DNA from 4 places in the Enterobacter cloacae complex sp. HYC074_NIDB genome. Region 4 is predicted to be linked to each of the others. Evidence: predicted binding sites of a transcription regulator. Region 4 holds the regulator's gene; each other region holds the start of a gene.
What was found. The regulator CRP, encoded in region 4, controls carbon source genes, mostly activating them, when cyclic AMP is high. The targets are predictions, from matches to a motif close to ATGTGANNNNNNTCACAT.
Positions count from the first base shown of each region.

Region 1: O1724_RS16100 (YfcZ/YiiS family protein) is a predicted target of CRP. The motif match lies at 3,325-3,342, and genes of this name have one in related genera.
Region 2: cdd (cytidine deaminase) is a predicted target of CRP. The motif match lies at 6,686-6,703, and genes of this name have one in related genera.
Region 3: yrbN (protein YrbN) is a predicted target of CRP. The motif match lies at 5,487-5,504, and genes of this name have one in related genera.

Region 1 covers NZ_CP114214.1:3,332,656-3,340,497, reverse strand. The annotation lists gene O1724_RS16115 (formate/nitrite transporter family protein) at 1-680, opposite strand, end outside; gene mlaA (phospholipid-binding lipoprotein MlaA) at 995-1,747, shown strand; gene fadL (long-chain fatty acid transporter FadL) at 1,792-3,075, opposite strand; gene O1724_RS16100 (YfcZ/YiiS family protein) at 3,448-3,732, shown strand; gene fadI (acetyl-CoA C-acyltransferase FadI) at 3,961-5,271, shown strand; gene fadJ (fatty acid oxidation complex subunit alpha FadJ) at 5,271-7,418, shown strand; gene sixA (phosphohistidine phosphatase SixA) at 7,628-7,842, shown strand, end outside.
Region 2 covers NZ_CP114214.1:3,165,258-3,173,099, forward strand. The annotation lists gene pbpG (D-alanyl-D-alanine endopeptidase) at 1-333, opposite strand, end outside; gene O1724_RS15325 (Yip1 family protein) at 501-1,088, opposite strand; gene O1724_RS15330 (DedA family protein) at 1,246-1,818, shown strand; gene O1724_RS15335 (SDR family oxidoreductase) at 1,875-2,639, opposite strand; gene mdtQ (multidrug resistance outer membrane protein MdtQ) at 2,690-4,108, opposite strand; gene yohP (small membrane protein YohP) at 4,313-4,396, shown strand; gene dusC (tRNA dihydrouridine(16) synthase DusC) at 4,441-5,376, opposite strand; gene O1724_RS15355 (CidA/LrgA family protein) at 5,545-5,940, shown strand; gene O1724_RS15360 (CidB/LrgB family autolysis modulator) at 5,937-6,632, shown strand; gene cdd (cytidine deaminase) at 6,761-7,645, shown strand; gene sanA (outer membrane permeability protein SanA) at 7,773-7,842, shown strand, end outside.
Region 3 covers NZ_CP114214.1:4,180,324-4,188,165, reverse strand. The annotation lists gene infB (translation initiation factor IF-2) at 1-142, shown strand, start outside; gene rbfA (30S ribosome-binding factor RbfA) at 249-653, shown strand; gene truB (tRNA pseudouridine(55) synthase TruB) at 653-1,603, shown strand; gene rpsO (30S ribosomal protein S15) at 1,758-2,027, shown strand; gene pnp (polyribonucleotide nucleotidyltransferase) at 2,270-4,408, shown strand; gene nlpI (lipoprotein NlpI) at 4,519-5,403, shown strand; gene yrbN (protein YrbN) at 5,511-5,591, shown strand; gene O1724_RS20315 (DEAD/DEAH family ATP-dependent RNA helicase) at 5,584-7,479, shown strand; gene mtr (tryptophan permease) at 7,622-7,842, shown strand, end outside.
Region 4 covers NZ_CP114214.1:4,354,658-4,362,499, reverse strand. The annotation lists gene tsgA (MFS transporter TsgA) at 1-606, opposite strand, end outside; gene ppiA (peptidylprolyl isomerase A) at 885-1,457, shown strand; gene O1724_RS21290 (putative adenosine monophosphate-protein transferase Fic) at 1,563-2,147, shown strand; gene pabA (aminodeoxychorismate synthase component 2) at 2,178-2,741, shown strand; gene argD (bifunctional acetylornithine/succinyldiaminopimelate transaminase) at 2,829-4,049, shown strand; gene O1724_RS21275 (YccS/YhfK family putative transporter) at 4,046-6,133, opposite strand; gene crp (cAMP-activated global transcriptional regulator CRP) at 6,191-6,823, opposite strand; gene O1724_RS21265 (OsmC family protein) at 7,134-7,538, shown strand; gene O1724_RS21260 (IS4 family transposase) at 7,615-7,842, opposite strand, start outside.

The DNA of each region.
Region 1 (7,842 bases), 1.0 Mb from region 4:
GCGATAAGCCAGGTCATCAGGATAATCACCACGATTTTCGCGCTGCCCGCTGAGGGGAACATCCACACCATAGTGGCGATGATCCAGCCGGAAATTATGGCATTAGAGAACATTTCAACCGGCGTGTTTTTCATCACATCCATGCCAATTTTCACAAATGCGTCGCGGGTCGGTTCATCAAATATTGGCATATACTCGAACGCCCAGGCGGCTATACCCGTACCGATGAGGTTCCCCAGCAGCACGACGCTCCACAGGCGCATCAGTAAACCGAAATTACCGAGGGTCGGATTTTGCATGACGGGCAGTACGGCAGTGACGGTATTCTCCGTAAAAAGCTGCTGTCTCGCCATAATGACGATAATAAAGCCGAACGTGTAGCCTAAATTTTCCAGCAAAAACCCGCCCGGTACGCCTTCCAGCTGAACGTGAAATATCCCTTTGGCGAGCAAAGAGGCGCCCATTGACAGACCGGCTGCAATGGCTGACCACAGCAGGGCCATCGCGTCGCGCTCCATCTCTTTTTCCCCGTCCTGGCGAATATGCTCATGAATAGCCATGGCGCGTGACGGCAGGCGATCTTCATCGACTTCTATCTCTTCTCCCCGGTCTTTCTCCTCACTTTCAATCTCAAGTTCTTCATTGTTCTCGCCAATTTTTTCTTCGTTAATGTCTTTCATAACAGCTCCTTCGGGGTAATTGCTCATTTAAGCGTAGCGGCTTTTAGCGCCTTGCCCGTGGGGATGCTCTTAAATTGCTGTAAATGGCAATAAAGGTGAGACATCTCTTTCAAAGCCAATATAAAATTGCCAGCGAAACGAATTCTGAAAGACAGGCTATGCTGAAATTAGCGTGATGACGCGAGCGGGTCGTCATTGTCCTCGTAGACATCGGTAAGCGTGCTGTTACAATCACTTGCACGTTTCAGGCGGAGCATCACCGGCTCCGTCACAGATGGCATTCAACGATAGCCATATTGAACAGGGAGAAATTTATGAAGCTTCGGCTGTCGGCGCTTGCGCTGGGCGTAACAATGCTTGTGGGCTGCGCCAGCTCTGGCGAGCAAACGGGACGCTCCGATCCTCTCGAAGGATTTAACCGTTCAATGTACAGCTTTAACTATAATGTGCTGGATCCGTATCTGGTTCGTCCGGTTGCCGTGGCATGGCGTGACTACGTTCCGCAGCCGGCGCGTAACGGGCTGAGCAACTTTACCAGTAACCTGGAAGAGCCAGCGGTTATGGTCAACTACTTCCTCCAGGGCGACCCGTATCAGGGGATGGTGCATTTCACCCGCTTCTTCCTGAACTCCCTGCTGGGTATGGGCGGCTTAATTGATGTCGCGGGCATGGCGAACCCGAAATTACAGCGTGAACAGCCGCACCGTTTCGGCAGCACGCTGGGGCATTATGGCGTAGGTTATGGGCCGTATGTGCACCTGCCATTCTACGGCAGCTTTACCGTGCGTGATGATGGCGGCGACATGGTGGATACGTTGTATCCGGTGCTGTCATGGCTCACCTGGCCGCTGTCGATTGGTAAATGGACCGTGGAAGGAATTGAAACACGTGCGCAACTGCTGGACTCTGACGGTCTGCTGCGTCAGTCTTCCGATCCGTACATCATGGTCCGCGAGGCCTACTTCCAGAACCATGACTTTATTGCCAACGGCGGTAAGCTGAAGCCGGAAGATAATCCGAACGCGAAAGCCATCGAGAACGAATTAAAAGATATCGATTCGGAATAAATAAAAAAGGTGAGCAATGCTCACCTTTTTTAATCGTGTTGGGATTAGAACGCGTAGTTGAAGTTGGTACCAAACAGCCAGGCTTTACCTTCAGAGGTAAACTCGTAAGGGCCTTCCTGGAAGGTCACTTTCTGTCCATGCATGTACGACACGCCCGCGTCGATAGAGGCATTCTCGTTGAACGCGTAGGTTGCCCCCGCACTCACCCAGAAACGGTCCTGATCCGGAATGGAGATAGAACGCTTATCTGCCGGTACCGGGCTGTCATCAAATGCCACGCCAGTACGGAACGTCCAGTTGTCATCCATATAATAGGTCGTACCAAGTGCGATACGGTAAGCATCGTGGAAGCTTTCGTCTTTATAGAACAGCGTCTGGCCGTTGCTGCCGGTGGCTTTCAGCTCCTGGAACTGGCTCCAGCTGGTATACGCGAGGCTATAGTGAATAGCCCACTGCGGCGCAACGCGGTTATAACCTGACACTTCCCACATTTCTGGCAGATGCAGTGACAGTGAACCCGGTACGGTTTGATTCGAGGTACCCCATGGAATGGTGGTGCCTGCGCCCGGTACCATACCGTTGACTGGGCTCAGGATGCCGCTTTTGTAATCGCCATCGAAGTCAATCTTCACTTCTGAGCGGTAGGTCAGACCCCAGCGGTTGTTTTTATCCAGTTCATACAGGATACCGGCGTTCCAGCCGTAGCCCCATTCATCGCCTTTCAGGCTGGCAATTTTATTGCTGTTTTTCGGCAGCGCAGCAGTTTGCTCCCCGGAATAACGCTCGATTTTTGCATCAGCGTAGACAGCATCAAAGCCCAGACCAAAGCTCCAGTTATCGTTCAGACGATATGCGCCGCTCAGGTTAAGGTTCAGGGTCGTCAGGTCGGTTTTACCGCCGTATTCCCCGGCCGGATAGTTGTTATTGAACTCCGTTGCCAGGCCATAGTTAGAGGTGACAGAGGCACCCCAACCAAACTGTTCATTGATTGGCGCAACAAAGTGCAGGTTAGGCACCCACGCGGTCGGCGCAATGTTATCCGCCTTCAGATCTGCGCCGGTGAACTGAGATTTGCCAGAAATATTGACATCAGGATCGATGTAAACCGCACCGGCAGAGAAGGTAGGGCGATCAAACATCATGATCAGCGCCGGGTTACGGCTCGCGTTGCCTGCGTCATCGGCAATCGCACCTTCCCCGGAATACGCACGGCCAAGGCCAGAGGAAGAAAATTCGTTTAACTGGAAGCCCGCTGACCAGGCGGACGTTGAGACGATTGCCACTGCAACTGCTAAAGCAGTTTGTTTGAACAGGGTTTTCTGGCTCATGACCATAACCTCATTGAGTTATTTTTATTCAATAATTGTTACATACCGTAACAGGAGCGCGAAGTGTAGGGTCTGAGGTATGACTTACAAATCAGACCAGTGGCGAGAGTATAGGTCTGACCAGCTGGGATGTTGCAAGTTTGTTTATTAATATTTTCAGATATGTTTCTTGAAACGAGATCTGGTTGGCAAAATTGTGACCAGTGCGATTCCTCTGAAAAGGGGAATTTTGTTTTAGATCATTTTTTAGTGTGATATTGCTCACTTATCCGATTTTGCGCCATTAACGGCTGGAGGGGGCTCGTCCGGGGGCGTAAAATAGACGCATCGTGTTTATCTCGCGCCCTGCGCGAATACAGAGGAAATTGAGCTATGAGTAAATGCAGTGCTGATGAAACCCCGGTTTGCTGCTGTATGGATGTTGGCACCATTATGGACAACACCGATTGCACCGCCTCTTACAGCCGCGTATTCCCTAACCGTGCTGAAGCGGAAGAGACGCTGGCCGCGCTGAGCCAGCGCGCGCGTGAAGTCGAATCCGATCCGTGTGAAATCAAATCCACCTTCACGGAAGTGGAAGGCGGCGTGCAGCTGGTTATCGACTTTGTGTTCGCCTGCGAAGCAGAAACGCTGATCTTCCAGTTAGGCCTGCGTTAATACTTTTTGCACGGGCCTATGATCGTGTAGGCCGGGTAAGGCAACGCCGCAACCCGGCAACAAATCTCACAAATGCCTCTGCCATGCAGGGGCATTTTCTTTTTCTTCTCTGTGCCTTAGCTCGCAATTTTTCGCTTCCCCGATTGGCTCAATGTAAAAAAATAGTTAAGACTATTATCAGGTCAGACCACTTAATGTGCGCGCAAAATTTTTTTACAGGGGAGTGTTATGAGTCAGGCATTACCGCTTATCACCCGACACGGTGACCGCATTGCCATTATCAGCGGGTTACGTACGCCGTTTGCGCGTCAGGCAACCGCGTTTCACGGTATACCGGCAGTCGATCTGGGAAAAATGGTAGTGGGGGAGATGCTGGCTCGCAGCGAGATCCCGCCAGAGGTTATTGAGCAACTGGTTTTCGGCCAGGTGGTGCAAATGCCGGAAGCGCCCAATATCGCACGTGAAATCGTGCTGGGCACCGGCATGAATGTTCATACCGACGCCTACAGCGTCAGCCGCGCCTGCGCCACCAGTTTCCAGGCGGTGGCGAACGTGGCGGAAAGCCTGATGGCGGGGACCATTCGCGCGGGGATCGCCGGCGGCGCGGATTCCTCCTCCGTGCTGCCCATCGGCGTCAGCAAACAGCTGGCCCGCATCCTCGTGGATGCCAACAAAGCTCGCACTACCGGTGCAAAGCTTAAACTCTTCTCGCGTTTACGCCTGCGCGACCTCATGCCCGTGCCACCTGCCGTTGCTGAATACTCCACCGGCCTGCGTATGGGCGACACTGCCGAGCAGATGGCAAAAACCTACGGTATTACCCGCGAACAGCAGGATGCACTGGCGCATCGCTCGCATCAGCTCGCTGCGAAGGCCTGGTCGGAAGGCAAACTTGCCGACGAGGTGATGACTGCTTATATCCCGCCTTTCCGCGAACCGCTGGTGGAAGATAACAATATCCGTGGCACCTCGACGCTGGAGGATTACGCAAAACTGCGCCCGGCGTTTGATCGTAAACATGGCACCGTTACGGCGGCCAACAGTACGCCACTGACGGACGGTGCCGCCGCCGTGATCCTGATGACGGAATCCCGGGCGAAAGAGCTTGGCATCACACCGCTGGGCTATTTGCGTAGCTACGCCTTTACCGCCATTGATGTCTGGCAGGACATGCTGCTCGGTCCGGCCTGGTCCACGCCCCTGGCGCTGGAGCGTGCGGGGTTGACGCTGGCTGACTTAACCCTGATCGATATGCACGAAGCCTTTGCCGCACAAACCCTGGCAAACATTCAGCTGCTGGCAAGCGAGCGCTTCGCGCGCGATGTACTGGGCCGCGCCCACGCGACCGGCGAAGTGGATCAGAGTAAGTTTAACGTGCTTGGCGGATCCATCGCCTACGGCCATCCATTTGCGGCGACCGGCGCGAGAATGATAACCCAGACTTTGCACGAGCTGCGTCGCCGCGGCGGCGGTTTTGGTCTCGTTACCGCCTGTGCGGCGGGCGGCCTGGGTGCAGCAATGGTTCTGGAGGCTGAATAATGGAAACGACATCTGCATTTAACCTGGCTGTTCGCCTTGATAACGTGGCTGTTATCACCATTGATGTACCCGACGAAAAGATGAACACCCTGAAGGCCGAGTTCGGCGTTCAGGTGCGTGCGATGCTCAGACAGATCCGCGAAAACAAAGCGATACGTGGCCTGGTATTTATCTCGGCAAAGCCGGATAACTTTATTGCCGGGGCCGATATCAACATGATTGCCCGGGCGAAAAGCGCTCAGGAAGCAGAAGACCTGGCGCGTCAAGGGCAGCAGGTAATGGCGGAGATCCATGCGCTGTCGATACCCGTTGTCGCTGCGATCCACGGGGCCTGCCTGGGCGGTGGGCTTGAGCTGGCGCTGGCCTGTCACAGCCGCATTTGTACCGACGATGCGAAAACGGTACTCGGACTGCCGGAGGTACAGCTTGGATTGCTGCCCGGTTCAGGTGGCACGCAGCGCCTGCCGCGTCTGGTGGGCGTCAGTACGGCGCTGGAGATGATTTTAACCGGTAAACAGCTGCGCGCCCGTCAGGCATTAAAGGCGGGTCTGGTTGATGAGGTCGTTCCGCACGCCATCTTGCTTGAGGCCGCCGTTGAGCGGGCGCTGAAAGGTCGTCAGGCGAAACGCCCTCTGCCGGTGCGCGAGCGTATCCTCGCCGGGCCGCTGGGGCGCACGCTGCTGTTCAATATGGTGGGTAAAAAAACCGAGCAAAAAACCAAAGGGAATTATCCGGCAGCGACGCGCATTCTGAAGGTGATTGAAACCGGTTTATCGCAGGGCAGCAGCAGCGGTTATGCTGCGGAAGCGAAAGCCTTTGGCGAGCTGGCGATGACGCCGCAGTCGCAGGCGCTGCGCGGCATTTTCTTTGCCAGCACGGAGGTTAAAAAAGATCCGGGCAGTGAAGCTGAACCGGCTCTGCTGCGCGCCGTTGGCGTTCTGGGTGGTGGGCTGATGGGCGGCGGCATCGCATTTGTCACCGCCAGCAAAGGCAAATTGCCCGTACGTATCAAAGATATCAACCCTAAGGGTATCAACCATGCGTTGCAGTACAGCTGGCAGAACCTTGATCGCAAAGTGAAACGCCGCCATATCAAGGCCAGTGAGCGCGATAAAACCCTCGCGATGATCACTGGCGCCACCGACTACAGTGGGTTTGCACACCGCGATCTGGTGATTGAAGCCGTGTTCGAAGATCTGGCCCTTAAGCAGCAGATGGTGGCGGACGTTGAACAGCACTGCGCGCCGCACACCATTTTCGCGTCAAACACCTCGTCTTTGCCGATCGGCGACATCGCGGCGAAAGCCGTGCGCCCGGAGAAGGTAATAGGGCTGCACTATTTCAGCCCTGTCGAAAAAATGCCGCTGGTGGAGGTTATCCCGCATGCCACAACCAGCCCGCAAACTATTGCCACCGTGGTGAAACTGGCGAAAAAACAGGGCAAAACCCCGATTGTGGTCGCGGACAAAGCCGGCTTCTACGTCAACCGCATTCTGGCGCCGTACATTAACGAAGCGATGCGGTTGCTGACGGAAGGGGAGAAAATTGAGCACGTCGATGACGCTCTGGTGAAGTTTGGTTTCCCCGTCGGCCCAATCCAACTTTTGGATGAGGTAGGAATTGATACGGGGACTAAAATTATCCCTGTGCTGGAAGCGGCTTATGGCGATCGTTTTGCGCCGCCTGCAAACTTTGTTTCTGCAATTTTGAAGGACGATCGCAAAGGCAGAAAAAATGAACGCGGTTTCTATCTTTACGCCGCGAAAGGGCGTAAAAGCAAGAAACAGGTCGACCCTTCGGTTTATGCGCTTATTCCTGTCACGGGTCAGGCAAAATTGTCGGCGGTTCAGTGTGCTGAGCGCTGCGTAATGATGATGCTCAATGAAGCGGCGCGCTGCTTTGGTGAGCAGGTGATCAAGAGCGCACGCGACGGCGACATCGGCGCCGTGTTTGGTATCGGTTTTCCGCCATTCCTTGCCGGTCCGTTCCGGTATATGGATACCCTCGGGGCGGGTGAAGTGGTTGCGATTCTGCAACGTCTGGCCTCGCAATATGGTCCACGGTTTACACCTTGTGACGAATTATTGCAGATGGCGGAACGGGGTCAGACATTCTGGCCCGTAAGGGAAACTGATTGCGTAAACTGAAGTCAAAGAAGGGTAAATCCTGAGGTGATGGAACCTGTTCTGGCGAAATTGTAAACAGAGATTGACTATACTTACGCCATTGAGGTAAAAAACAGCGTTTCATTCACCGAATGGATCAGGCACAATGCCCGGCCATCGGGTTTTCTACCTCAGAGCATTAATCGCGGGTAGTTAACGCCGGTGATTCTGGTTAACAAAAGCGGTGCAATATGCAAGTTTTTATCATGCGTCACGGCGACGCGGCACTCGATGCCGCCAGTGACTCAGTACGTCCTTTAACCGTCTGTGGCTGCGACGAATCCCGTCAGATGGCAACATGGCTTAAAGGTCAAAAAGTGGACATTGAACGCGTTCTGGTGAGTCCGTTCCTGCGGGCAGAACAGACGCTGGATGTGGTAGGGGAGTGTATGAACCTGCCATCCAG
Region 2 (7,842 bases), 1.2 Mb from region 4:
TTCACTTTTCAGACGCACGCGAGAGTAGATCCCTTTCATCTCTGGCGTGTGGCTGATATCCACTTTTAGCTTTTCGTCCAGCGGCAGTCGTGCATCAAGCACCACCATCGCGGTCATGACTTTGGTTATGGAAGCGATCGGGCGCACCAGATCCGGATGACTGGCGTAGATCACCTTGTTGGTATTCAGGTCAACGATCATCGCGCTGCCGGACGCAATCTGGGGTTGCGCAGCAGCGGTGGCGACTGCGGTCGTTTTGGCGATGGCTGGCGCGGTAGCGGAGACGCCCAACAGCAGCGCAAGACTAAGGAGTGACACTCGAAATTTCAGCATGATGAGACTTCTGATAATGATTCACGCACGTTATGACGTACACCGCCTGTGTCGACGGATAAACACAGGCTGGCTTCGGCATCATAGCGGTCACCGTGCGTTGTCGCCAGCTGAGAATCATAACCAGATGCTGCATTGCTGGCATTTACGCCAGCAATGCAGGGAACTTAGAAGAGACGGTATCCATAACCCCAAAGAATAACTGTCAGGGCCAGTAGCGCCTCCAGGACCAGTACGCCGATGGCAAGCGTAGAGCTGGAGAAGCTCAGGCCCTCTTCTTTATTGATATTGAGGAAGGTTGGCACCCCTACATACAGCAGATAACCGGTATAAAAGAGGGCAACCGTACCGATCAGCGCGCACAGCCAGACCAGTGGATAGAGCGCGACAATACCGCTTAAAAACAGCGGGGTCGCGACGTATCCGGCGAAGACCATACAGTGTGCCAGCGACGGGCGCTGCGGATAGTTGCGCGCCATCCAGTGGATGACCCGCCCCATCACCGCCACCCCGGCCAGCATCAGGCCATAAAACAGAATGGCCAGGTACAGTCCGGTAAACCACGAAAGCTGAACCACGGTGCCGTCACCAAAGTTCCAGCCTATCTGCGTAGTACCAATAAATGCGCAGACCACCGGCACCGCTGCCATCAGCAGGACATGGTGGGTATAGTGATGCGCGACCGTTTCGTTCTCGTTACGGATGACCTGCATTTCACGATCGGGATGGGAGAAAAGTCCCCAGACATGGTTCATAACGCCCCCTTGTTGTCGGCCCGTCAGCGATAGCTTAAGTATAATGCAGGCTTTAGATTATTTTATGTACAGTGGGAAATTTCCGTTGATTGCCGCGCGGTTGATGGATGGGGTATATGATTAACGCAGGCATAGTAAGGGAGACGACGTTTACTTAATGGATATCAACGGTCTTATTGAACAATATGGATACGCCGCGCTGGTGATCGGCAGCGTGGCAGAGGGCGAAACCATCACGCTGCTGGGCGGGGTGGCTGCACATCAGGGATTGCTGAAATTTCCGCTGGTGGTCGCCGCTGTCGCGTTGGGCGGTATGATTGGCGATCAGCTGCTCTACTTTCTGGGGCTGCGCTTTGGCCCGACGCTTTTGCAACGTTTTGCCAGGCATCAAAAGAAAATTCGCCGTGCTCAGCGGCTTATCCAGCGACGTCCCTGGCTGTTTGTGATTGGCACCCGCTTTATGTACGGCTTTCGCATCATTGGGCCAATATTGATTGGCGCGAGCCGCTTACCGCCGAAAATCTTCCTGCCGCTGAACATTCTCGGGGCGATTGCCTGGGCGCTGATTTTCACCACGCTTGGCTACGTGGGTGGCGAAGTAATAGGCCCGTGGCTGCATAATCTCGATCAGCATCTTAAACACTGGGCCTGGTTGATCCTGGTTGTTGCGGTGGTGATTGGGGTACGGCTGTGGCTGAAGCATCGTGAAAAGCGGCGGGATGAAGAGTGAGTTCGGCCTGCTGCCCTCACCCCGCCCCTCTCCCACAGGGAGAGGGAGAAGGGTATCTACCCTTCCGGCTTAAACTGCGGATTCGCCAGCATAAAACCGCCGTCAACGATAAACGACTGCCCGGTGGTGTAGCTGGCGTCACTGTCACACAGCCACGCCACCAGGCTGGCAATTTCTTTGGTATGCCCTGGCCGTGCCAGCGGGATTTCCGGCATTGAGCCTTCTTTCACTTCGCTGTCGTCCATATCATTCATCGGCGTGGCGATCGCACCGGGCGCAACGGCGTTCACCAGAATCTTATGTTTAACCAGCTCCAGCGCCATCGACTTGGTTAACCCGCCCAGCGCATGTTTGGCCGCCGTATAGGCGCTGGCGTCCGGCAATGGCGTATGTTCATGCACCGAGGTGATGTTCACGATCCGCCCCCCTTCCCCCTGCTTCACCATCTGACGCGCCGCGATTTGCGAGCAGAGAAACGCGCCGTCCACGTCAACGGTGAATATGTGCCGCCAGTCGTCAAACGACAGGTCCAGAAATGGCGCTTTGTTCATCGCCCCGGCATTATTAACCAGCACATCCAGCCGCCCGAAACGCGTAATCAGGGTTTCAATGGCCTTTGCGCCTTCCGGTAAATGGCTTAAGTTGAGTTGAATGGCCTCGGCACGCTGCCCGCGCGCTTCAATTTCACGGCAGGTTGCCAGCGCCCCTTCCTCATCTGAGTGCCAGGTCACCCCGATATCAAACCCGCGCTCGGCCAGCATCAGGGCCGTCGTTTTGCCAATTCCTGAATCCGATGCGGTAACAATTGCGACTCGCGTCATACTCACCTCCTGAAAATCTGCAAAGAGGTAAGTATAGATAATGCGCAATGTTAGCCGCGATGATATCCGCCACCCAGCGCGGAGGTGAGCTGGAGCGTGGCATCCACGTACTGACCTTTCAGCATCAACCCGGCAATACGCTCTTTGAGCGCCGGAATTTTTGCTTCACTCACCCGGGAGCTGGCAATGATCCCCGCGCTGAAGCGCGCCTGCGCCAGCGCGACGACGCGCGCCGCATCTTTTTCGATCTGCTGCTGGTGCTGATTTTTGGCGGTCAGCGTTTCCACTTCGCTGGCCGTCCGGGCGACCTGGTTTACGGCATCTACCACGGCCTTGTTGTAGTTCGCCACGGAGAGGTTGTTTTGCGCCTGGGCGATATCCAGGTTCGCATTCAACCGACCGCTGTCAAAAATTGGCAGCGTCAGCCCCGCGGTTACGCCCATTTGCTGCGCAGATGAGCGGAACAGGTCGCTCAGGTGCAATGCATCCTGCTGCAAAAACGCCATCAAATTGATGTCAGGGTAGAACGCGGCTCTGGCGGCATCGACTTCGCTCATGGATGCTTCGATATACCAGTGCGCCTCCTGCAAATCCGGGCGCCGAGCCAGCAGTTCATAACCGAGCGTTGATGGCAGCGATGCCTCTGCGTCAGGTAAGGCATGCCGTGCGAGCGTGACTGAAGGGGTATTGGTCAACGCATTCAGACGCGCCTCAATGGCCTTCATTTTGCCGTGCACGTCAGCGAGCTGTTCATCGGTTTTGCTGGCACTGATATCCGTTTCAACCCCTTCCACCGAGGAGGTAATGCCGTGCTGATAAAGCTCCCTATCGGCACCGATGATATTTTCCTGCTCCCGTTTGATCTGCGCGAGCACGTCACCCACCGCGGCCTCGGTCTGCCAGTCCCAGTACAGCCGCGCGACGCTGCTGGCGAGCAGCTGGCGGGTCTGCTCCAGCTCCGCTTTTTGCGCATTCACCTTACCGATGCGGGCCTCAATTTGGGCGCGGTTTTTACCCCATAAATCCAGATCCCAACCCGCCGTCAGACCAAAGGTGCCGTTGGTATACCAGGGGCCGGTGGTCCCCGCTGCCGGGTCGGTCAGTGCAAATGGCCCCATCAACCCCTCTGCCGACATCTTTTGCCGTTCCACATCTGCGGAAAAATCCATTTGTGGACCCTCAGCAGCGACAGCGGCTTTCGCCTGTGCTTCCGCCAGGGTGATACGCTGACGGGCAATTTGCATATCCGGCGCATCCGCCAGCGCTTTGTCGATCAGCGCGTTGAGCTGGGGGTCGTTAAAGTCTTTCCACCATTCGCTTTTTGGCCAGTCGGCATGACGCAGTTGGGTATTTACAGTTGCGGCGGCGGCTTGCGTTTTTACTGGTGACACCGTGGCATGTTCCGGCGCGCAGGCGGCCAGCATAAAAACAAGAGGAGCACTCAGAGATAAAGTAAGAGAACGTTTCATTACGCCATGAACTCAAAAAAAATAAAGGCGCAACTTACGCTTACTGACGTTCCGTTTTTTAGTAACGCGTGGCAATCCGCATATTGTTATACATTTTCATATCCGGAAATTTATTCCCCAAGACAATGAGTTAATTTCATGTATTCATGCTAATTATGAATTGACTGCTACACTTACTTCGACAGACATACGCAGGAGAGGCGAATGAAAATATTATTGTGGGTTATTTTGATTATATTTCTGATAGGGCTGCTGGTGGTAACCGGCGTATTCAAGATGATTTTCTGATTCCGTTGCCCGGCTCCGCGCCGGGCAAACTCTTCACACTTCGCTCAGGACTTCGACTGGATCACCCGGGCAATATCCGCAGACGTCTGTAGGGTACGGATCTCCTGAAATAATCCCAGCGCGTCGTCGTACTCTTTACGCAAATAACTCAGCCACTGTTTAATGCGCGCGACGTGATACAAGCCGGTATCGCCCTGCTTTTCCAGCCGCGTGTATTTTTGCAGTAGTTTCACCACATCCGCCCACGGCATCCGCGGTTCATTATATTTCACCACCCGGCTGAGGTTCGGCACGTTCAGCGCACCGCGGCCAATCATCACGGCATTACAGCCGGTCTCTTTGAGGCAGGCCTGCGCGCTCTCGTAATCCCAGATTTCGCCGTTGGCAATCACCGGAATCGTAAGCCGTTTGCGGATCTCGCCAATCGCCTGCCAGTTAATGCGCTCGGCTTTATAACCATCCTCTTTGGTTCGCCCGTGCACCACCAGCTCGGTGGCGCCCGCCTGCTGCACCGCGTCAGCAATTTCAAACTGCTTATCGCCGCTGTCCCATCCCAGACGGACTTTGACCGTCACCGGCAGATGCGATGGCACTGCCTCACGCATGGCCTTTGCGCCGCGATAAATCAGCTCCGGATCTTTAAGTAGCGTCGCCCCCCCGCCGCTGCCGTTGACCAGCTTTGACGGACAGCCGCAGTTAAGATCGACGCCGTACGAACCAAGCGCTACCGCGCGGGCGGCGTTTTCAGCCAGCCACTCAGGATACTGGCCGAGCAGCTGGACGCGCACCAGCGTACCGGACGGCGTGCGGCTCTGACGATGCAGTTCCGGACAGAGACGATAAAATGATTTTTCTGGCAGCAACATATCGACCACGCGCAGAAACTCCGTCACGCAGAGATCGTAATCGTTCACCTCGGTAAGCAGCTCGCGCACGAGAGAGTCGAGCACGCCTTCCATCGGGGCCAGTAAAACACGCATTCTGAGTACCTGTGAAAAAAGACGCGCTATAGTAGCTGCTCTCTATGTATGTTGAAAGCCCGGCGTTCCATTCCGGAATGTCTGGTATGCCCAAAATTCATGATGTGATCCGTGGCACATTTTCAGGTTTAATTGTATGATGAATACGTCTCAGCAAGGACTTTCACCATGAGCAAATCACTGAATACTATCTGGCAATACCTTCGCGCCTTCGTCCTCATTTATGCCTGCCTGTACGCCGGCATTTTTATCGCTTCGCTGCTGCCGATTACGATACCCGGCAGCATTATCGGCATGCTGATCCTGTTTGTACTGCTGGCATTACAGGTGCTGCCCGCAAAATGGGTCAACCTAGGGTGCTTCGTTCTCATTCGCTACATGGCCCTGCTTTTTGTGCCTATCGGCGTTGGGGTTATGCAGTATTACGATGTGCTTAAAGCGCAGTTCGGCCCGATTGTGGTCTCCTGCGCCATCAGTACGCTGGTGGTTTTCCTGGTCGTCAGCTGGAGTTCACACATTGTGCATGGCGAACGTAAGGTCGTCGGGGAGAAAACAAAAAAATGATGGCGAATATCTGGTGGTCCCTACCGTTAACCCTGGTGGTGTTCTTTGCTGCGCGTAAGCTTGCGGTGCGTTTCAAAATGCCGTTGCTCAACCCGCTGCTGGTCGCCATGGTGGTGATTATTCCTTTTCTGCTGCTCACCGGCATTTCTTATGAGCGTTACTTCGCCGGGAGCAAGATCCTTAACGATTTGTTGCAGCCTGCCGTGGTGGCGCTGGCGTTTCCTTTATATGAGCAACTGCATCAGATCCGCGCGCGCTGGAAATCCATCATAACCATCTGCTTCGTGGGGAGCCTTGTTGCGATGATCACCGGCACCTCGGTGGCCTTAATGATGGGCGCATCGCCGCAGATCGCCGCCTCTATCCTGCCTAAATCCGTCACCACGCCGATTGCCATGGCCGTGGGCGGCAGCATCGGGGGCATTCCGGCCATCAGCGCCGTGTGCGTGATTTTCGTCGGTATCCTGGGCGCGGTGTTTGGTCATACGCTGCTGAATATCATGAAAATTCGTACCAAAGCGGCACGCGGTCTGGCGATGGGTACCGCCTCGCACGCGCTGGGCACCGCACGCTGCGCGGAACTCGATTATCAGGAAGGGGCATTCAGCTCGCTGGCGCTGGTGATCTGCGGGATTATCACTTCCCTGGTCGCGCCGTTTATCTTCCCGATTATTCTGGCAGTAATGGGCTAAAATTTGCGATGCGTCGCGCAAATTTCATTTTCATTTCATAAGTTGCACACATAATGAGATTTGGATCACATATAAAGGCCGTACGGCTCCGTACACTACCGATCCATTAACCTTGATGAGGCAACGTCATGCATCCACGTTTTCAAGCTGCTTTCTCTCAGCTTGCAGAGAATTTGCAATCAGCCCTGGCTCCGGTTCTGGCGGATGCGCATTTCCCCGCCCTGCTGACGGCAGATCAGGTCACGACGCTTAAACAGGCAACGGGGCTGGACGAAGACGCGCTGGCTTTCGCCCTGCTGCCCCTGGCGGCTGCCTGCGCCCGCGCTGACCTTTCCCATTTTAACGTAGGCGCAATTGCGCGCGGTGTGAGCGGGACCTGGTACTTCGGCGGAAACATGGAGTTTCTCGGTGCGACCATGCAGCAAACCGTCCACGCGGAGCAGAGCGCCATCAGTCACGCCTGGCTACGCGGCGAAAAAGCCCTGCGCGCCATCACCGTCAACTATACCCCTTGCGGCCACTGCCGCCAGTTTATGAATGAGCTGAACAGCGGTCTTGAACTGCGTATCAACCTGCCGGGACGCGCACCGCATACGCTGCGTGATTACCTGCCGGATGCTTTCGGCCCGAAAGATCTTGAGATCAAAACCCTGCTGATGGACGAGCAGGACCACGGTTATGCGCTCTCAGGGGATGAGCTGAGCGAAGCGGCCATTGCCGCCGCCAATAAAAGCCACACGCCATACAGCAAATCACCAAGCGGCGTCGCCCTTCAGTGCCGCGACGGCCGCATCTTCACCGGCAGCTATGCAGAGAACGCCGCATTTAACCCGACGCTGCCTCCGCTCCAGGGTGCACTGAACCTGCTTAGCCTGAACGGGTATGACTACCCGGATATTCAGCGCGCAATCCTGGCTGAAAAGGCCGATGCGCCGCTGATCCAGTGGGACGCGACCGCAGCCACGCTGAAAGCGCTGGGCTGTTCAACCATTGACCGCGTGCTGCTGGCATAATCTGTTCGGCGGGCAGAGTTGCCCGCCAGTCTGACGAAAAACCCCTCAGTTGAATCGCTGTTTCTTGCGCTAACCAGGCGGGTACAGTAGCCTGAGGGAAATTTCATCATCGGTACGAGCCATCTGCATGTTAAAGCGCGTGTTTTACAGCCTGTCTGTCCTGGTCGGCATACTGCTGTTGATCGTGCTGGGTCTCG
Region 3 (7,842 bases), 170 kb from region 4:
CCTGCGCCGCTTCAAAGATGACGTTAACGAAGTTCGTAACGGCATGGAATGTGGTATCGGCGTGAAGAACTACAACGACGTTCGCGTTGGCGATATGATCGAAGTGTTCGAGATCATCGAAATTCAGCGTACCATCGCGTAATCTTCGTCAACTGAAGATTAATTAGCGTAGGCCGGGTAAGCGAAGCGCCACCCGGCAGTAATTTTAAAAAGGGGCTTAAGCCCCTTTTTTGTCTGGAGAATTTATTATGGCGAAAGAATTTGGTCGCCCACAGCGCGTCGCGCAGGAGATGCAGAAAGAGATCGCTCTCATTCTGCAACGTGAAATCAAAGATCCACGCGTGGGTATGATGACCACCGTGTCTGGCGTGGAAATGTCCCGCGACCTGGCGTACGCCAAAGTGTTTGTAACTTTCCTGAATGACCAGGATGAAGACGCTGTGAAGAACGGCATTAAAGCGTTGCAGGAAGCCTCTGGTTTCATTCGCTCTCTGCTTGGCAAAGCGATGCGCCTGCGTATCGTGCCAGAGCTGACCTTCTTCTACGACAACTCGCTGGTTGAAGGTATGCGTATGTCCAACCTGGTGACCAGCGTGGTGAAACATGACGATGAGCGTCGTGTTAACCCGGCGGACGACAGCAAGGAGGACTGATGAGTCGTCCTCGTCGTCGCGGTCGTGACGTGCATGGCGTGCTGTTGCTGGATAAACCACAGGGCGCATCCAGCAACGACGTGCTGCAAAAAGTAAAGCGTATTTATAACGCCAATCGCGCGGGGCACACCGGCGCGCTGGATCCGCTGGCAACCGGCATGCTGCCGATCTGCCTGGGGGAAGCGACAAAGTTTTCCCAGTACCTGCTGGATTCCGATAAGCGCTACCGCGTGATTGCCAAACTGGGCCAGCGTACGGATACCTCCGATGCAGATGGCCAGGTGGTGGAAGAGCGCCCGGTGACCTTCAGCGCAGAGCAACTTGATGCGGCGCTGGACAGCTTCCGTGGTGATACGCTACAGGTGCCGTCGATGTATTCGGCGCTGAAATATCAGGGCAAAAAGCTCTACGAATATGCACGTCAGGGCATTGAGGTTCCGCGCGAAGCTCGTCCGATTACAGTGTATGAGCTGCTGTTCATTCGTCACGAAGGTGATGAACTCGAGCTGGAAGTACACTGTTCGAAAGGGACCTATATCCGCACCATCATTGATGACCTCGGTGAAAAGCTGGGCTGCGGCGCGCATGTGATTTATCTGCGTCGTCTGGCGGTCAGCAAATATCCGGTCGAACGCATGGTGACGCTTGAGCATCTGCACGCCCTGATTGAGCAGGCGCAAGCGCAGGGCGTTGCGCCGGCCGATCTGCTGGACCCGCTGCTGATGCCAATGGACAGTCCGGCAGTGGACTTCCCGGTTGTTAATCTTCCTTTAACATCGTCCGTTTACTTTAAGAACGGAAACCCGGTTCGCACAACGGGGGCACCGCTTGAGGGCCTGGTACGCGTGACGGAAGGTGACGAAGGGAAATTCATCGGTATGGGCGAAATGGACGGCGAAGGGCGTGTGGCGCCGCGTCGTCTGGTCGTCGAATATCCGGTCGAAGCGTGACGGTGATAACGCCTTACCTTGCGATAAGCAGGGGAGACGAGTAGAATATCGCCGCTTAACGCCTGGTAAATTGTTTAACAATCTGCGGGGCGTACATGGGATAGCTGAATTAGAGATCGGCATCCTTACATTCTTTATACTTTGGAGTTTGAAAATGTCTCTAAGCGTTGAAGCTAAAGCTAAAATCGTTTCTGAGTTTGGTCGTGGTACTAACGACAGCGGTTCTACCGAAGTTCAGGTTGCACTGCTGACTGCACAGATTAACCACCTGCAAGGTCACTTTGCAGAGCACAAAAAAGATCACCACAGCCGTCGTGGTCTGCTGCGTATGGTTTCTCAGCGTCGTAAACTGCTCGACTACCTGAAGCGTAAAGATGTTGCACGCTACACCGCGCTGATCGAGCGTCTGGGTCTGCGTCGCTAATTCTTGCGAGTTTCAGAAAAGGGGGCCTGATGGCCCCTTTTTTCAACCAGACGGCAGCAATTCAATGGAAACTATTGTATTGTTGCTATAAATGATCTTCATTGCAGAGGTTCGCGCGGCTAATGAGAGGCTTCACCCATGGGGGTGTCGGTTGTCATTAGTCGCGAGGATGCGAAGAAGGTCGGGTTAAATCGTCAGCACACCTGAGGTGTGCTTTCAAACATTTAAGAAAGGACAGAACTTTGCTGAATCCGATCGTTCGTAAATTCCAGTATGGTCAGCATACCGTCACGCTGGAAACCGGCATGATGGCGCGTCAGGCTACTGCTGCCGTTATGGTAAGCATGGATGACACTGCTGTATTCGTTACCGTAGTTGGCCAGAAAAAAGCTAAACCGGGTCAGGACTTCTTCCCGCTGACCGTTAACTACCAGGAGCGTACCTACGCTGCCGGTAAAATCCCAGGTGGCTTCTTCCGTCGTGAAGGCCGTCCAAGCGAAGGCGAAACCCTGATCGCGCGTCTGATTGACCGCCCGGTTCGTCCGCTGTTCCCGGAAGGCTTCGTGAACGAAGTGCAGGTTATCGCAACCGTTGTTTCCGTTAACCCGCAGGTTAACCCGGACATCGTTGCGATGATCGGTGCGTCTGCTGCCCTGTCACTGTCTGGTATTCCATTCAATGGTCCAATCGGTGCTGCGCGCGTGGGTTACATCAATGATCAGTACGTGCTGAACCCAACTCAGGAAGAGCTGAAAGAGAGTAAGCTGGACCTGGTTGTCGCCGGTACTGAAGCCGCGGTGCTGATGGTTGAATCCGAAGCTGAACTGCTGAGCGAAGACCAGATGCTGGGCGCTGTGGTCTTCGGCCACGACCAGCAGCAGGTTGTTATCCAGAACATCAACGACCTGGTGAAAGAAGCCGGTAAACCACGTTGGGACTGGCAGCCAGAAGCGGCCAACGACGCGCTGAACGCACGCGTTGCTGCACTGGCAGAATCTCGTCTGAGCGACGCATACCGCATCACCGACAAACAGGAGCGCTATGCTCAGGTTGATGTGATCAAATCTGAAGTGACCGCGACCCTGGTTGCCGAAGACGAAACGCTGGACGCTAACGAAATTGGCGAAATCCTGCACGCTATCGAGAAAAACGTTGTTCGTAGCCGCGTACTGGCAGGCGAGCCGCGTATCGATGGCCGTGAAAAAGACATGATCCGTGGTCTGGACGTGCGTACTGGCGTACTGCCACGTACTCACGGTTCTGCGCTGTTCACCCGTGGTGAAACGCAGGCGCTGGTAACCGCGACCCTGGGTACTGCACGTGACGCACAGATCATCGACGAACTGATGGGCGAGCGCACTGACAGCTTCCTGTTCCACTACAACTTCCCTCCGTACTCTGTGGGCGAAACCGGTATGGTTGGCTCACCGAAGCGTCGTGAAATTGGTCACGGTCGTCTGGCGAAGCGCGGCGTGCTGGCAGTGATGCCAGAAGCAGACAAATTCCCGTACACCGTACGTGTGGTGTCTGAAATCACTGAATCCAACGGTTCTTCTTCCATGGCTTCCGTGTGTGGTGCTTCTCTGGCGCTGATGGATGCAGGCGTGCCAATTAAAGCCGCCGTTGCGGGTATCGCAATGGGTCTGGTAAAAGAAGGCGACAACTACGTTGTTCTGTCTGACATTCTGGGTGATGAAGACCACCTGGGTGATATGGACTTCAAAGTGGCGGGTTCCCGCGACGGTATCTCTGCTTTGCAGATGGATATCAAAATTGAAGGTATCACCAAAGAGATCATGCAGGTTGCTCTGAACCAGGCTAAAGGTGCGCGTCTGCACATCCTGGGCGTGATGGAACAGGCTATCAACGCGCCACGCGGTGATATCTCTGAATTCGCTCCGCGTATTCACACCATCAAGATCAATCCAGACAAGATCAAAGATGTTATCGGTAAGGGCGGTTCCGTTATCCGTGCACTGACCGAAGAAACGGGCACCACCATCGAAATCGAAGATGACGGTACTGTGAAGATCGCAGCAACCGACGGCGAGAAAGCGAAATACGCTATCCGTCGTATCGAAGAGATCACGGCAGAAATCGAAGTGGGCCGTATCTACAATGGTAAAGTGACCCGTATCGTTGACTTTGGCGCATTCGTTGCCATCGGTGGCGGTAAAGAAGGTCTGGTACACATCTCTCAGATCGCTGACAAGCGCGTTGAGAAAGTGACCGATTACCTGCAAATGGGTCAGGAAGTACCGGTGAAAGTTCTGGAAGTTGACCGCCAGGGCCGTATCCGTCTGAGCATTAAAGAAGCAACCGAGCAGTCTCAGCCTGCTGCGGCGCCGGAAGCTCCGGCTGCTGAACAGCAAGGCGAGTAAGGTTGCCATTTGCCCTCCGCGCAGGCGGAGGGCTTATTATCAGGCAGGACGCCTTGTTAAGCCGCCGGGGGACAGGACGTTCATCCAATAGTTGTCTTCGGGAGTGGGAAATGAAGCCTTTTTTGCGCTGGTGTTTCGTTGCGACAGCTTTAACGCTGGCAGGATGCAGCAACTCTGCCTGGCGTAAGAGCGAAGTCCTCGCAGTGCCATTGCAACCGACTTTGCAGCAGGAAGTCATTCTGGCACGCATGGAACAAATACTTGCCAGTCGGGCTTTAACCGATGACGAACGCGCACAGCTTTTATATGAGCGCGGAGTGTTGTATGATAGTCTCGGTCTGAGGGCACTGGCGCGAAATGATTTTTCACAAGCGCTGGCGATTCGACCTGATATGCCTGAAGTATTCAATTACTTAGGCATTTATTTAACGCAGGCAGGCAATTTTGATGCTGCCTATGAAGCGTTTGATTCTGTACTTGAGCTTGATCCAACTTACAACTACGCGCACTTGAATCGCGGTATCGCATTGTATTACGGCGGACGTGATAAGTTAGCGCAAGATGATCTGCTGGCGTTTTATCAAGACGATCCTAATGATCCTTTCCGCAGCCTGTGGCTTTACATCGTTGAGCAGAAGCTTGATGAGAAGCAGGCCAAAGAAGCACTGAAACAGCGCTTCGAGAAATCGGACAAGGAACAGTGGGGATGGAACATTGTCGAGTTCTACCTGGGCAACATTAGCGAAGCAACGCTGATGGAACGCCTCAAGGCGGACGCAACGGATAACACCTCGCTCGCTGAGCATCTCAGTGAAACCAACTTCTATTTAGGTAAGTACTACCTAAGTCTGGGGGATATGGACAGCGCTACGGCACTGTTCAAATTAGCGGTTGCTAACAACGTACATAACTTCGTTGAGCACCGTTATGCATTGTTGGAATTATCGCTCTTGGGCCAGGAGCAAGACGACCTGGCAGAATCGGACCAGCAATAGCTGACGACATAAACATCAGCCCGTAATCTTTTGATTGCCATCACCTTCACTGGTGAGGGCGTTGTTGTTCGTCAATACACCTAATTTGAGCCGGTTCACACTTTTCAATGAAAATTGCTAATCATTTTCACGATGAGCTAAGTAGACTGGCCGCCATTAATATCGAGGCACTTGTACTACATGGCTGAATTCGAAACCACTTTTGCAGATCTGGGCCTGAAGGCTCCTATCCTTGAAGCCCTTAACGATCTGGGTTACGAAAAACCATCTCCGATCCAGGCTGAGTGTATCCCACACCTGCTTTCTGGTCGTGACGTGCTGGGCATGGCCCAGACTGGTAGCGGTAAAACCGCAGCATTCTCGCTGCCGCTGCTGAACAACATTGATCCGGACCTGCGCGCGCCGCAGATCCTCGTCCTGGCTCCAACCCGTGAACTGGCTGTTCAGGTTGCTGAAGCCATGACGGAATTCTCTAAACATATGCGCGGCGTAAACGTGGTAGCCCTGTACGGCGGCCAGCGTTATGACGTGCAGTTACGCGCCCTGCGCCAGGGCCCACAAATTGTTGTCGGTACGCCGGGCCGTCTGCTGGATCACCTGAAGCGCGGTACCCTGGACCTCTCTAAACTGAGCGGCCTGGTACTGGACGAAGCCGATGAAATGCTGCGTATGGGCTTCATCGAAGACGTAGAAACCATCATGGCGCAGATCCCGGAAGGTCATCAGACCGCTCTGTTCTCTGCAACTATGCCAGAAGCGATCCGTCGCATTACCCGCCGCTTCATGAAAGAGCCGCAGGAAGTGCGCATTCAGTCCAGCGTGACCACTCGCCCGGACATCAGCCAGAGCTACTGGTCTGTATACGGCATGCGCAAAAACGAAGCGCTGGTCCGTTTCCTGGAAGCGGAAGATTTTGATGCGGCGATTATCTTCGTACGTACCAAAAACGCGACCCTGGAAGTGGCTGAAGCCCTGGAGCGTAGCGGCTACAACAGCGCAGCGCTGAACGGCGACATGAACCAGGCCTTGCGCGAGCAGACCCTGGAGCGTCTGAAAGACGGTCGTCTGGATATCCTGATTGCAACCGACGTGGCAGCACGTGGCCTGGACGTTGAGCGTATCAGCCTGGTTGTAAACTACGATATCCCAATGGACTCCGAGTCTTACGTTCACCGTATCGGCCGTACCGGTCGTGCGGGTCGTGCAGGCCGTGCGCTGCTGTTCGTTGAGAACCGCGAGCGTCGTCTGCTGCGTAACATTGAACGCACCATGAAGCTGACCATTCCAGAAGCTGAGCTGCCAAACGCAGAACTGCTGGGCAAACGCCGTCTGGAAAAATTCGCCGCGAAAGTACAGCAGCAGCTGGAAAGCAGCGATCTGGATCAGTACCGTGCGCTGCTGTCCCAGATCCAGCCTGTCGCTGAAGGCGAAGAGCTGGACATGGAAACCCTGGCCGCAGCACTGCTGAAAATGGCGCAGGGCGAACGTAGCCTGATCGTGCCACCTGATGCGCCGATGCGTCCTAAGCGTGAGTTCCGTGACCGTGACGATCGTTTCGAACGTCGTGGCGACCGTAACGACCGTGGTCCACGCGGTGACCGTCCAGAGCGTGGTGGTGAAGACCGTCCACGTCGCGAGCGTCGTGACGCTGGCGAAATGGAACTGTATCGCATTGAAGTGGGCCGTGATGATGGTGTTGAAGTTCGTCACATCGTTGGCGCGATCGCTAACGAAGGCGACATCAGCAGCCGTTACATTGGTAACATCAAGCTGTTCGGTTCCCACTCCACCATCGAGCTGCCAAAAGGCATGCCGGGCGAAGTACTGCAACACTTTACTCGCACCCGCATCCTGAACAAGCCGATGAACATGCAGCTGCTGGGCGATGCACAGCCACGTCCTGACCGTGGCGGCGAACGTCGTGGCGGTGGTCGCGGTTTCGGTGGCGAGCGTCGTGAAGGCGGTCGCAGCGAAGGTCGCGGTGGTGAAGGCCGTCGTTTCTCCGGCGAGCGCCGCGAAAACCGTGGTCCACGCCGTGAAGAAGGTGCCAGCCGTCGTCGTTTCGGTGACGCGTAAGCCTTTCGCTTCTGACGTAAAGTAAAATATACAGCCCCGATAGTCGCTATCGGGGCTTTTTTTATTCCTTTTGTACTCTTGTACTGGTACAGTGCAGCACATTAAAATGCAGAACCACATTTTTCACTGGAGATAAGGCCGCATGGCAACACTAACCACCACCCAAACGTCACCTTCGCTGCTTGGCGGCGTGGTGATCATCGGCGGAACCATCATTGGTGCCGGGATGTTTTCCCTGCCTGTGGTCATGTCCGGTGCGTGGTTCTTCTGGTCGCTGGCGGCGCTGGTTTTCACCTGGTTCTGCATGCTCCATTCCGGGCTGATGATCCTTGAAGCAAACCTGAACTATCGCATTGGCTCCAG
Region 4 (7,842 bases):
TTCTTTCGCAACCGGCTCGGATGTAGTCTGCGCTTTTTTGCCCAGCACCGGGAACTCGCAGCCGAAGGTGAGAATAAAGATCGCGACATAGACCAGACCAATGCAGGCATATACCCAGTACCACTCAATGCTGCGCGCCAGAAGATACGCGGCGACCATCGGGAAAATCATCCCGGCCATGCTGAAGAAGGAGTCGGTGAACAGCAGACGTGCGCCGCGCTGGCGGCCTTCATACATGTGCGTAATCAGAAACGTACCGATCGACATGGTGATCCCGCTCACCAGGCCCAGTACGAACATGGCGGCAGAGAAGAGGGCGATGCTGTGGCTCAACATCAGGCCCGCCACGGCGGCAACCATCAGCACGAAGCCAAAACGCAGCTGCGTTTTCAGCGGCACGATTTCCATCAGCCATGCATTAAGGAAAATAGAGATCAGGATCCCCGCGTTCAGGAAGGTGAAGGTGTTACTCATGCTGGAAACGGGCAGCTGGAAGTAGTCTGCGATATTTCCCATCACCATCCCGGTGACGATCACCAACGCGCCGGTCAGGGCGTAAGAGAAGAAGCTGATCCATGTGAGCTTGATGCGATTGCTGTTAGTCATGTCTGGCCTGTTAAAAGTAAAGAAAAACGCAATGACTGCGTTTGAGCGGGCAGATTTTAGTCGCGAAAGTGATCTAATTAAATCTTTTCAGAAAATTTTGAGCACAATTGCAGGTTTTAACGTGATGCAGATCACATTATGTTGCGGGATGAACAATCGTTTGCGCGGTAATAATTGTTTCAATTTGGTAAAATTAGGTAAAAGACTGGTCTGGGTTCATACTGCTCTTTAGAATCAAGCCATTCGCTTTTTATACTGCGCTTTGTTAAGGAATTCTCATGCTCAAATCAACACTGGCGGCTGTTGCAGCTGTGTTTGCTCTTTCTGCCGTTTCCCCTGCTGCGCTGGCAGCCAAAGGAGACCCTCACGTCCTGCTGACTACCTCTGCGGGGAATATTGAGCTGGAGCTGGATAGCCAGAAAGCCCCTGTTTCGGTGAAAAACTTCCTCGACTACGTGAACAGTGGTTTTTATAACAACACCACATTCCACCGCGTGATCCCGGGCTTTATGATTCAGGGTGGCGGTTTTAACGAGCAGATGCAGCAGAAACAGCCTAACCCGCCCATCAAAAATGAAGCTGACAACGGCCTGCTGAACAAGCGCGGCACCATCTCGATGGCGCGTACGGCGGACAAAGACAGCGCCACCAGCCAGTTCTTCCTCAACGTGGCTGATAACGCCTTCCTGGACCACGGTCAGCGCGACTTTGGCTACGCGGTGTTTGGCAAAGTGGTGAAAGGCATGGACGTGGCGGATAAGATCTCTCAGGTTCAGACTCACGATGTCGGTCCATACCAGAATGTGCCGACTAAGCCTGTCGTCATTCTCTCCGCGAAAGTGCTGCCGTAATCGTTCGTCCACACGGGCATATCCTGCCCGTGTCTTTCCGCCCTCCCTGCGAAAGCGCGTTTTGCTGCTTATACTTGTGGCAAACGGACTATTCAGGGAGGCGTAGTGAAAAAACTCACCGACAAGCAAAAATCCCGTCTCTGGGAGCAACAACGTAGTGTCAATTTTCAGGCCAGCTGCCTCCTTGAAAAAGGTAAGGGGCCCGCTGAACCCGATATCGAGACGCTGGAACTGGGGCCTTCCGCACCGGGTTTACCCCATCTGTGTCTTATTCACCGCCATTTATTCCGCAACGAAATGAAAGGCGCGGGCGAGCTGCGCACCGCCGATATTTCCAAGGGCGACATTCCTTTTTGCCATTTCGAGTACATCGAGAAAGTGGGTAATGAGCTGATGGCTTCGCTGGAAAGTGATAAATATCTGGTAGGCCTTCAGAAAGAAGAGTTTACAGACAGAATTAGTCATTACTACTGTGAAATCAACATGCTACATCCGTTTATGAGCGGTAATGGCGTGGCCCAGCGGATCTTCTTTGAACAACTGGCTATTCATGCGGGCTACGTGCTGAACTGGCAGGGGATCGACCCGGACGACTGGGCTGCCGCCAACCAGAGCGGGGCGATGGGGGATTTGACCGCCCTGAACGTCATCTTCGCCAAAGTTGTGAGCGAAGCGCGGGAATCTGCGTAAAATAGGGCGGCCATTTTTTCAGGAGCCGCCATGATTCTGCTGATTGATAACTATGATTCCTTTACCTGGAACCTCTACCAGTATTTTTGCGAGCTGGGGGCAGAGGTGGTTGTCCGCCGTAACGATGAGATCGCGCTGGATGACATTGACGCGCTGGCACCTCAGAAAATCGTGATTTCGCCCGGGCCGTGTACCCCGTCGGAGTCCGGCATCTCGCTGGCGGTAATCCAACACTATGCGGGCAAACTGCCGATTCTGGGCGTCTGCCTGGGTCACCAGGCCATTGCGCAGGTCTTTGGCGCCACCATTGTCCGTGCCGCGAAAGTCATGCATGGCAAAACCTCACCGATCACACACACCGGTACCGGCGCATTCCTGGGGCTAAACAATCCGTTAACCGTGACGCGCTACCATTCTCTGATTATTGATCCGCCGACCCTGCCGGCCTGCTTTGAGGTTACCGCCTGGAGCGAGACGCAGGAGATCATGGGCATTCGCCACCGCGAGTACGATCTGGAAGGTGTGCAGTTCCACCCGGAAAGCATTCTCAGCGAACAGGGGCACGCGCTGCTGGCCAATTTCCTTAATCGCTGAATATCGGTTGCCTTGCTGTGATTTTTTATGCATATTTTGTGATTATATTTTCACAATAACTGTGACATAAAAATGGATGGTCATGACATGGCAACCGAACAACCAGCAATTACCCGCGCGACATTCGATGAAGTGATCCTGCCGATTTATGCACCGGCTGAGTTTATCCCGGTGAAAGGGAGAGGCAGCCGCGTCTGGGATCAGCAGGGCAACGAGTATGTTGATTTCGCAGGCGGTATTGCGGTGACGGCACTGGGCCATTGCCATCCTGCGCTGGTGGACGCGCTGAAAACGCAGGGCGAAACGCTGTGGCACACCAGCAACGTGTTCACCAACGAACCGGCGCTGCGTCTGGGGCGTAAGATCATCGATGCCACCTTCGCCGAACGCGTGCTGTTTATGAACTCCGGCACCGAAGCCAACGAAACCGCCTTTAAGCTGGCGCGCTACTACGCAACCACGCGTCATAGTCCGTACAAAACCAAAATCATCGCCTTCCATAACGCCTTCCACGGTCGCTCGTTCTTTACCGTTTCCGTGGGCGGCCAGCCGAAGTATTCCGACGGCTTTGGTCCGAAACCTGCGGATATCATCCACGTGCCGTTTAACGATCTGCACGCCGTTAAAGCGGTGATGGACGATCACACCTGTGCCGTGGTGGTCGAGCCCATTCAGGGGGAAGGCGGCGTCACGGCGGCCACCCCGGAATTTCTGCAAGGGCTGCGCGAACTGTGCGACGAGCACCAGGCGCTGCTGGTGTTTGATGAAGTGCAGTGTGGGATGGGTCGTACCGGGGATCTGTTCGCTTATATGCACTACGGCGTAACGCCGGATATTCTGACCAGCGCGAAAGCGCTCGGCGGCGGTTTCCCGGTCAGTGCGGTACTCACTACCCAGGATATCGCTTCCGCATTTCATGTGGGCTCACACGGCTCCACCTACGGCGGTAATCCGCTGGCGTGTGCCGTGGCGGGTGCGGCGTTCGATATCATTAATACGCCGGACGTCCTGAATGGCGTGAATGCGAAACGCGATTTGTTTGTGAAACATCTTCAGCAGATTGACGAACAGTTTGATGTCCTCAGCGAAATCCGCGGAATGGGGCTGCTGATTGGCGCCGAGTTGAAGCCTCAGTATAAAGGCCGCGCGCGCGATTTCCTGCACGCCGCCGCGCACGAAGGCGTCATGGTGCTCAATGCCGGGCCGGACGTGATGCGCTTTGCGCCATCGCTTGTGGTGGAAGACAAAGACATCGAAGACGGATTAACCCGTTTTGCCGCGGCGGTCGCGAAGATCGTCAGCGGCTAATACGCGGTTCGTTTTAACCGGCGCGTTAACCAAATTCCGTGATGCGGGCGCTGACGCCATGCCACCGACGAAATGGTGTGCATGGTGTTCAGGTGGCCGAGAACGCGCTGTAAATGCTGCTCAAGGGTGCTCATCGGCCCATGGGTCAGCGTCTCCGGCGCTTCCAGAATGTTCGAATCCCCTGACTCGCCCGGTGCATCATACTCCAGGCGCTGCTGACAGCGCTGCAACGCAATTTCACACGACTGCAAATAGCGCTGCGCCAGATCCGGCGTCAGCATCGTGTGCTCCCGCGCCAGCGTCGTCATGGCATTGATATGCTCGACGATAAACTGGCTGTGCGTGACCCACAGCTTCATGTCAGCCAGATAGTGCGCGTTAAAGCCCGGCTCCTGCATGGCCTGGTTAAGGGAGTTAAACAGGGCGTTATGCGCCTGGTTGACCTTCATGCGCTCGTAGGCCAGCGGAGAGGGTTGTGGGTCATCGCTCAGGATCAGACGAATGGCCTGCTGGTCAGCTTCCAGCGCGTCGTGGGCGTTCTGCCTCAACAGCCCACTCTGCCACTGCGGCCACAGCCAGACCATGCCGCCAAAGGCGATCAGGCAGCCAATCAGCGTATCGACCAGACGGGCAATAATAAACTGTTCCCCGTTAAGCGTGAGCAGTTGAAGGGTATACACCGCCGTCACCGTAAAGCCCACCATCGCCCAGCCGTAGTTTTTGCGGATAATCAGATAGCTCACCAGCGTGATTGCCAGCATACCGGCCAGGGTATAGCCCTCCGGCACGTGGAAGTGCAGCGTCACGCCCGCGATAATCAGCCCCGCCATCGTGCCGCCCGCCCGATGCAGAATGCGCACCCGCGTGGCGCCATAGCCGTTCTGGGTAACAAACAGTACGGTCATTAAGATCCAGTAGGGTTTCGGCAGGTGCAGGGCCATTCCCATCAGGCTGGCGATGCTCAGCATCACACTGATCCGTGCGGCATTGCGCAGGGCAGAAGATTTCAGTGAAAGATAGCTTTTGAGCGCGGGCAGCAGCGGCAGCCGTTTTTGCTTATCGGCCATCAGGTCGCGGGCATAAAGCGGGCGCTGGGTGCGTAACACCCGGGCGATGCGGCTGAAATGCCAGGCAGCAAATTGCCCGACCGGGTTATCCGCGTGCTGACGCGCAATCTTTTCCAGCGCGCCGAGCTGTTTGTCCATGTTAAAGCGCGTCGGGTAGCGGTGATAGAGGATATCGTCAGCCAGCACTCGCAGGCGGGCCGCGACGGTCTGCGCGTTCCAGCGGATCACCGCTTCTGCATGGCTGCGCTCCACCAGCTTTTGCACCTCTTCCGGATTATGAAGGCTGACGGAGATATGCTCCTGCAAATCCAGCCCGACCTGGAAGATTCGCAGCAGCCGCTTGTATTCATGATTTTTGTTGGCGGCAAGCATGTGCAGCTGCTGATAGCACTGGCTGATCAGATCCACCACTTTTTGCTGGCGCGCCAGTAGCGGCGGCAGGGATTTTTCCGGGTCGGTATGTTGAGTGAGCAGGGTGTATTTTGCTTCGCAGTATTCAGCAAGCTGCACGTAGAGCAGGCTCAGGGATTCGCGCAGCGGCTGTTCCCGCCACAGCCAGAACCAGAACCAGTTAAACAGCCCGTACCACAGCGTGCCGAGGGCGTAGATCAGCAATGGCTCCCACACCGGCATGTTGCCTGCAAGGCTTAAGGTGAAGATGGCGGCAATCAGCGACGCGGGAAGCAGGCGGGCGTGTAGCGAGCTGATTTCGGCGGTGACGCCGAGCGTCATCGCCAGCACGGTCAGGATCAGAGGCAGAGGAATGTCGCGGGCCAGTAAGAGCTGTACGGCAAGGCTACAGCCGGCAAACAGGCAGCCGCCAATAATCAGACGTTTAAAAAAGCGTTTATGGGGCGTATCCAGACCGGCAATGTTGCAGCAGGCGGGCACGAGGGAAAACAGCAGGCCTTGCTGAAGATGTCCGAGGATCAGGCCCACGGCCACGGGAAGACACAACACCAGCGTTTGTCGCAGTGCGTAGTTAACTTCCGGGTGATAGATCAGCCTGCGCCACATGAGGAGTAGAGACAAAAACGGCGTGCCACCCTGCGGCGGCACGCCGTTTGACCGGAATTAACGGGTCCCGTAAACCACGATGGTTTTACCGTGGGCGGAGATCAGGTTCTGATCTTCCAGCATCTTCAGGATACGGCCCACTGTTTCACGGGAGCAGCCGACGATCTGACCGATTTCCTGGCGGGTAATTTTAATTTGCATACCGTCAGGGTGAGTCATGGCGTCTGGTTGTTTCGCCAGGTTCAGCAGCGTCTGCGCGATACGACCGGTTACGTCCAGGAAGGCGAGGTTACCTACCTTCTCAGAGGTCACTTGCAGACGGCGTGCCATCTGGGAAGAGAGACGCATCAGGATGTCAGGGTTGACCTGAATCAGCTGACGGAATTTCTTATAAGAAATTTCAGCCACTTCACATGCTGTTTTTGCACGAACCCAGGCGCTACGTTCCTGGCCTTCTTCAAACAGGCCCAGTTCACCGATAAAATCGCCCTGGTTCAGATAAGAAAGGATCATCTCTTTCCCTTCTTCATCTTTGATCAGCACGGCCACCGAGCCTTTAACGATGTAATACAACGTTTCCGCTTTTTCACCCTGGTGAATCAGCGTGCTCTTTGATGGGTACTTATGAATGTGGCAATGAGACAAGAACCATTCGAGAGTCGGGTCTGTTTGCGGTTTGCCAAGCACCATGCGCTGTTATCCTCTGTTATAAGCTGTCACCAGAGTCATAAGATGCATCCGGACTCTGGGGTTGCAATCGAATTCTTACCCATACCTGGGAAGTCGGCTGTCGTAACGTTTCGCAGCCAGTAAAGTTTGATGTCCTCTGCATACATGTGTAACGTCAATGTATTACTGTAGCATCCAGAGTGTTTTAGCATAGCTTTCGCCGCGTGTCTCCTGGTGTCTCGCTTCAGCATGACGCAGGTCGCCTTCCGTTGCGAGAAATGTAACGTACACGTAATCTGTCATAAAAAATGCAACGTTGGAGTGAGTGAATATGCAAGCGCGTGTGAAATGGGTTGAAGGGTTAACGTTCCTGGGCGAGTCTGCTTCCGGGCATCAGGTTTTGATGGATGGCAACTCCGGCGATAAAGCGCCAAGCCCGATGGAGATGGTGCTGATGGCGGCGGGCGGATGCAGCGCGATCGACGTGGTGTCGATCCTGCAAAAAGGCCGTCATGGCGTGACCGATTGTGAAGTGAAGCTGACGTCAGAACGTCGCGAAGAGGCGCCACGCCTGTTCACGCATATTAATCTGCACTTTATCGTCACCGGCAAAGAACTGAAGGATGCGGCGGTCTCGCGTGCGGTTGACCTGTCTGCGGAGAAATACTGCTCTGTGGCGTTAATGCTGGAGAAAGCGGTAAACATCACCCATTCGTATGAAGTGATAGAGGCTTAATTATTGGGGCATCGTGCGTGTTGATGCCCTCACCCTAACCCTCTCCCACGGGGCTGAGGGATCCCCAGTAATATGGTCATGCCACCATGACCATATTACTGTACTCTTTTCCCAGCTTTTTCATCTCGTTACCTATATTCAGTCGCCTTACTTTATCAGGCTCATGCCGGATCACTTCTTCTGCCAGACTCAGGTAGGACAGAACCCGTTTATGCCTGACGCTGCTTGCCTGATAGTGCCTGTGTAAGCACTGTCTTTCGGCCCTGTAGCCTGCCAGCCACATCACCAGACTTGCCATCGCCGC